2 regions of the Pseudoxanthomonas daejeonensis genome follow, and region 2 is predicted to be linked to the other one. Evidence: riboswitches for the same ligand, from Rfam matches in the RefSeq annotation. Region 2 holds a riboswitch; the other holds the start of a gene.
The links. Region 2 has a riboswitch for cobalamin ahead of btuB (TonB-dependent vitamin B12 receptor). Riboswitches for the same ligand answer to the same signal wherever they lie in the genome.

Region 1 (3,400 bases), 730 kb from region 2:
CAGCGCGTCCCAGCGCTGGGCGTTCTCGGGCACCACGTTCCAGGCATCGAACTGCAGCTCGCCGGCCGCCGCGCGGGTTTCGGCGAAGGACGGATGGCGGCCGCGCTCCTGGGCCAGCTCGACCGAGGTCTCCAGCGCATGGAAATAGATCGCCTCGGCGATCTTCGCCGACAGCGCGCGCGCTTCGGCGCTGTCGAACGGCAGTCGCAGCTTGAAGAACACGTCCTGCAGGCCCATGCAGCCCAGGCCTACCGGGCGCCAGCGCAGGTTGCCGCGACGCGCGGTCTCGATCGGATAGAAGTTCAGGTCGATCACCCGATCCAGCTGGCGCACAGCCAGGCGCACCGTTTCGGCCAGCCGCTCGAAATCGAAGTAGCCGTCCGCGTCGAAGTGGTTGCCCAGGTTGATCGAACCAAGGTTGCACACGGCCGTTTCCTCGGCCGAGGTGACTTCCAGGATCTCGGTGCACAGGTTGGACAGGTGGATGACGTTGCCTTGGCGCAGGGTCTGGTTGCTGGCGCGGTTGCACTTGTCCTTGAACGTCATCCAGCCGTTGCCGGTCTCGGCCAGGGTGCGCATCATCCGCGCGTACAACTTGCGCGCGGGAATCGTCCGTTGCGCCTTGCCCTGGGACTCGGCCTGGACGTAGGCGGCCTCGAACGCTTCGCCGTACAGGTCGGTCAGTTCCGGAACCACGCGCGGGTCGAACAGCGACCACTCCTGGTCGGCCTCGACCCGTTGCATGAACAGGTCGGGCACCCAGTTGGCGAGGTTGAGGTTGTGCGTGCGCCGCGATTCGTCGCCGGTGTTGTCGCGCAGCTCGAGGAAATCCTCGACATCGGCGTGCCAGGTCTCCAGGTAGACGCAGGCCGCGCCCTTGCGCTTGCCGCCCTGGTTGACCGCCGCGACCGAGGAATCGAGCGTCTTCAGCCACGGCACGATGCCGTTGCTGTGGCCATTGGTGGAACGGATCAGCGAGCCGCGCGAACGCACGCGCGTGTAGCTCACGCCGATCCCGCCGCTGAACTTGGACAGCTGGGCGATGTCGCCGTACTTCTGGTAGATCGACTCCAGCGTGTCCTGCGGCGAGTCGAGCAGGAAGCACGAGGACAGCTGCTCGTGGGTGGTGCCGCTGTTGAACAGGGTCGGCGAGCTGGGCAGGTAGTCGAGCTGGCCCATGCGCCGGTACAGCGCCAGCGTTTCGGGCACGTCCTCGCTCAGTGCGCAGGCGATGCGCAGGAAGAACTGCTGCGGGGTCTCGATCACCTTGCGGGTGTGCGGGTGGCGCAGCAGGTAACGGTCGTACAGGGTGCGCAGGCCGAAGTAGTCGAAGCCCTGGTCCAGCGAGGCATCGAGCGCGTCGTTGAGCTTGCGCGCGTTGGTCTGCACGAAGCCGAGCAGGCGCTCGTTGATCAGCCCGACCTCGTGGCCGCGGGTGACCGACTGCGAGAACGCATGGATTTCCTGGCCACTGACTTCCTTGGCGATGTACGCCGCCAACAGGCGCGCGGCCAGGCGGCTGTACTCGGGCTCCTCGCCTGTGAGCAGCGCGGCGGTGCGGATCGACAGTTCGTCGAGTTCGCGCGTGCTGGCGCCGTCGTACAGGCCGGAGATGGTGCGCGTGGCCACGCGCATCGGGTCGACCGCGTGCAGGCCCTCGCAGCAGCGCTGCACCGCGCGCACGATCTTGTTGAGGTCCACCGGCTCGCGACTGCCGTTGCGCTTGGTCACGCTCATCGCGGTGGCGGTGGGCGGCGGGGTCAGCAGGAATGCGTCGTTCGGGGACGACGCTTCGCCGCCGGCGACGACGGTATCGATCTGGGTCACGGTTCTTCCTCCATGCATGGCGCACGCGCCGGCCCATCCCTCGCGGGGCAGCGGAAGCCGGTGGTCTTGCCTTGGAGGATGGAAGAGCGGCGTCGCAGGGAGCGAGAACGCGCAGGCGACTGCGCCACTGGCCCTGCTTCACCAGCCATCTCCCCCCGGAGACTGCACGGCCGGTACCGCGCGGTGTGCATCGCGCGGCTGTCGGCAGGTCTTCGGACTCATGGGTGTGGACGGCCGTGCCGTCCTCCTACTTCCGTCGCTTCCCGGAACCAGGCGGCTCCAGTGCTCGATGACGGGTTCGTTCCCAATTACCGCTGCGGGGCAGTGCCGGACTGGCGCATGTGCGCGTCACCGGCTTCCCTTTTGATCCTGTGGCGAGCGGGCCACCGGAACCGACGGGCCCAAGATAGTGGGGTCCACATCCATGGTCAACACCAGATATCGCGCTTTCCATATATAGAGCCGCGGTGCAAGTGCTGCGTGCCGGCGTGCCTGCCGCGAAGCGTCGGCTCAAAGGCCACGACGCGTTTCGCGTTCGGGATCGGACTCCGGACAAGGATTCCAACCTGGGAGTGCAGGCAGCACGCCCCTTGCCGCGCATCGCCGCCTGCGCGCGCATTGCATGAAGTGCGGGCAGCGGGAAACAACCGCGTGGCATCTGCTCATGGCCGGCCACGCTCATGAGCTCATGAGCGGGCACCCCCATAAGCAGATGCTTCTAAGTGATTTTTTCATGCTGCAGTGCAGCTGGCAGATTCCCTGCGTCGTTCGCGCATGTCGCGCCGAACCAGGGGTTACCACATGTCGTTGCGTTCACTCTCCGCTTCCGGACGCGGTCCGGGAGGATGGCCGGCTGCGGCCCACGATCCGCGCGGTCAGGTCACACTGCGCCGCAGCGTGCTGGCGCTGCTGGTGGCCCATGCGTTGTTCCTGCCCGCGATGGCCCAGGGTGAAGAGGCCGCAGCGGCCAACGTAGACGCGTCCACTGCGGGCGCGACGGTCGACAGCACGGCCGCCGCTGCTGCCACTGCCACGCAGCTGGACGCCGTCACCGTCACCGGTTCGCGCATCGCGCGCCTGGACTACGCCAGCAGCAGTCCGCTGACCAGCGTCACCCGCGAGACCCTGCGCGACACCGGCACCTCTACCCTGGAGGAAGCGCTGAACCAGTTGCCGCAGCTGGGCATCGGTGCGAACAAGACCAATGCCGGCTGGGGCGGCACCGGCCAGGCCACGCTCAACCTGCGCGGGCTCGGGCCGCAGCGCAACCTGGTCCTGCTCGACGGTCGCCGGCTGCAGCCGGCCACGACCGACAACGTCGTGGACGTCAACACGATCCCCAGTGCGCTGATCGAGGACGTGCAGATCATCACCGGCGGCGCGTCGGCGGTGTACGGCTCCGATGCCATCGCCGGCGTGGTCAACATCCGCCTCAAGGAGGACTTCGAGGGCATCCGCCTGGACAGCCAGTTCGCCCGGTACGGCGAAGGCGATGGCGACACCACCGACGTGGCCCTGACCCTCGGCGGCAACTTCGCCGAAGACCGCGGCAACGCGGTGCTGTCGCTGTCGT
Region 2 (3,400 bases):
CAGTCCCAGCCGTGCGCGCCGGCACCACGCCAGCAGGTAGAGGCCGCCCATGCATGCGGACATCGAAGCGAAGGCGAGGCCGTAGAACACGAACACGAACGCGATCTGCTTGGCGCCGGTGATGTTGGAGAGCGGCATCGGCAACCAGCCGCCGCTGATCCACGCGAAGAACGTGCCCAGCAGCAGGCGCAGCGGATAGACGTAGACCAGCACCAGGAACACCAGCAGGAGGCTGAGCAGCGTCGCGATCGCGCCATCGAGGCGGTAGTTCCTGCTCCAGCGCACGTGCGCGTACCAGAACAGCGCCAGCAGGGCGAAGCCGGCGGCGAAGGCCGGGACCTGCTTGAGCGCGACCAGCAGGGACTCGACGCTGTCGGGGATGCGCTCGGCGGAAATCACCAGCAAGGTCACCGCGAAGGCGAACGCGGCATCGACGAACGCCTCCAGCCGCGTCGTGCTGCCCCCGCGCCAGCCGTTGTTACCCGGGTCCGTTTCGTTGTCCACTGCGGCACCCCCCTGCGTCATGGCGGCGATGATAGACCGGCCATGCCGGGCGGGCGCCACGGGCCCTGGCCACGCCAGTGGACGGGAAGAGCGGCCATTGGGTTTAGAATCGGGCCATGTCCTTCTCCGCCATTCCCCTCGACGGCAGCAAGCCGGAGCAGTACGCGCAGCTGCTCGGCCAGGCCCGCGCACTGCTCGCCGGCGAGCGCGACCGCATCGCCAACGCGGCCAACCTGTCCGCGCTGGTGTCCCACGCGCTGCCACAGTTGAACTGGGTCGGCTTCTACTTCTACGACGGCACCGAACTGGTGGTCGGCCCCTTCCAGGGCCTGCCGGCGTGCGTGCGGATCCCGCTGGACAGGGGCGTGTGCGGCGCTGCGGCGAGCACCCGCCAGACCCAGCGCGTGGCCGACGTGCATGCATTCCCCGGCCACATCGCCTGCGATTCGGCATCGCGCTCGGAACTGGTCGTGCCGCTGGTCGACGCGGACGGCGCACTGCTCGGCGTGCTCGACCTGGACAGCCCCGTGCCGGACCGCTTCGACGCCGACGACCAGCGGGGCCTGGAAGCGATCGCCGCCGCTTTCATCGAGGCACTGCGGTGAGTACCGCGCAGTTGCGCAACATCGGCCCGAAGAGCGCAGCCTGGCTGCGCCAGGTCGGCCTGCGCAGCCCCGAGGACCTCGTCGCGGCAGGTGCGGTGCATGCATTCCTGAAGGTCAAGCGCGCCGGCTTCAAGCCCAGCCTCAACCTGTTGTACGCGCTGGAAGGCGCGCTGCTGGACTGCCACTGGCACGACGTGCCCGAGCCGCGCCGGGCACAACTGCTGGCCGAGCTCGAAACCGCAAGCGCCGCATTGCCGCCGCCACGCGGCAAGCCGGTCGGCGGTCCGGTGACCACCGCGTTCTATGGCGACAGTGGCGAAAGCACCGATGCCTCGCCTGCCTCGGAATCGCCTGCGCCCGAGGACGACGGCGGCAACCGCTTTACCTGATCGGCCCGTCCGGGCGGATCCGCCCCATATCCCCGCGCCACGCCACATAGCTGCGGTCCGGTGACCTGGATCAAGCCGGTCGCGGACGCGCGCGGGTGCCGATGGCATACAATCCCGGCCCTGCAAGGTGACCTGGCCGGCGACCGCCGGACGGGTTGAAACGGGAAGCCGGTGCGTCCACGGGTGAAACCAGGACAAGGCCGGCGCTGCCCCCGCAACGGTAAGCGACCGCAACGCGCGACATCCGCCACTGTGCACGGCACGGGAAGGCGTCGCCGCTGGAGTCCGGCATTGAAACGCCGGTTTCCCGATCGCAAGCCCGGAGACCGGCCTTGCGGAACCCAGGTTGCGATGCGGAGGGCATTGCGGCGTGCCGACGCCGCGTGGCGTCTGTCCGCTCCGTGCATCCTCCATTCGCGACTCCCCAAACTGGCGCCGGGTGCGGCGCCACGCACGCATGGAGTTGCCCGATGACGTTCCGCCCGCTGACCACCGCCGTCGCCTTGGCGCTGGCCCTGCCCCTCACTGCCTGGGCCGACCAGGCCACCGACCTCGACGAGGTGCTGGTCACCGCCACCCGCACGCAGATCGCCCTGCGCGACAGCCTGTCGCCGGCCCAGGTCATCGGCCGCGCCGAGATCGAGCGCAGCCAGTCCACCTCGCTGCAGCAGCTGCTGGCCGGCCGCGCCGGCATCAACCTGACCAACACCGGCGGCATGGGCAAGCAGACCTCGCTGTTCCTGCGTGGCGCCGGCTCCAACCAGCTGCTGGTGCTGATCGACGGCGTGCGTATCGGTTCGGCCACCGCCGGCTTGCCGGCGCTGCAGGACCTGCCGGTCGAGCAGATCGAACGGATCGAGATCGTGCGCGGCCCGCACTCGAGCCTGTACGGTGCTGATGCGATCGGTGGCGTGATCCAGATCTTCACCCGTCGCGACACCGGCGCCCTGCAGCCGCGCGCGATGGCCGGGATCGGAAGCAACAACCTGCGCGAAGCCAGCGCCGGCCTGGGCCTGGGCGGCGAGCGCGGATGGTTCGGCGCCGATTTCGCCTTCCTGCGCACCGACGGCATCAACGCTTGCGATGGCACCGCCGCCGGCTGGGGCGCCGGGTGCTTCGCCGACGAACCGGACCGCGACGGGTATCGCAACCGCTCGGCCAACCTGCGCGGCGGCAAGCTCGGCGAGGCCTGGACGCTCGAGGGCACCGCGCTGCGCGCCGAAGGCTACAACCACTACGACGGCAGCTGGGCCAACTACTCCGAGACGGTGCAGCAGGTGTTCTCCGGCAAGCTGCGCTTCGCACCCTCGACCGCGACCGCATTCCAGGCCACCGTCGGCCGCAGCTACGACGAGTCCGACGACTACGGCGCCACCGGCTTCGTCGGCGGCCTGGAGACACGTCGCGACCAGGCCTCGGTGCAGGGCGATTTCATGCTGCGCGAAGGCCAGAACCTGACTGCCGGCCTTGACTGGCTGGACGACCACATCACCGGCAACACCGCCTATGACGTGGACAGCCGCGACAACACCGGCGTGTTCGCCGAATACCAGGGCCGCTTCGGCGCCCAGCAGCTGCAGGCCGGCCTGCGCGGCGACGACAACGAGCAGTTCGGCAGCCACACCACCGGCAACCTGGGCTGGGGCTGGCACTTCGATGGCGGCCTTCTGCTGTCGGCGCGCTACTCCACCGGCTTCCGCGCGCCGAGTTTCAATGACCTGTACTACCCGTACTACGGCAACCCGGACCTGCAGCCGGAAGAGTCGAAGGACCTCAACCTCGCCCTGTCCGGCCAGGTCGATGCGTGGCGCTGGACGCTGGACGTGTTCGAGAACCGCGTCGACGACCTGATCAGCTTCGATTCGGCCACCTTCCTTCCCGGCAACATCGACACCGCGCGCC

Region 1: linked by a shared signal. The riboswitch ahead of MNQ95_RS06290 (ribonucleoside-diphosphate reductase subunit alpha) and the one ahead of btuB (TonB-dependent vitamin B12 receptor) in region 2 are both predicted to bind cobalamin.

The regions. Positions count from the first base shown of each region.
Region 1 is NZ_CP093331.1:1,383,462-1,386,861, forward strand. It holds gene MNQ95_RS06290 (ribonucleoside-diphosphate reductase subunit alpha) at 1-1,737, opposite strand, end outside; cobalamin riboswitch at 2,014-2,239, opposite strand; gene MNQ95_RS06295 (TonB-dependent receptor domain-containing protein) at 2,629-3,400, shown strand, end outside.
Region 2 is NZ_CP093331.1:2,117,771-2,121,170, reverse strand. It holds gene MNQ95_RS09595 (TMEM175 family protein) at 1-525, opposite strand, end outside; gene MNQ95_RS09590 (GAF domain-containing protein) at 621-1,109, shown strand; gene MNQ95_RS09585 (TfoX/Sxy family protein) at 1,106-1,498, shown strand; cobalamin riboswitch at 1,607-1,847, shown strand; gene btuB (TonB-dependent vitamin B12 receptor) at 1,969-3,400, shown strand, end outside.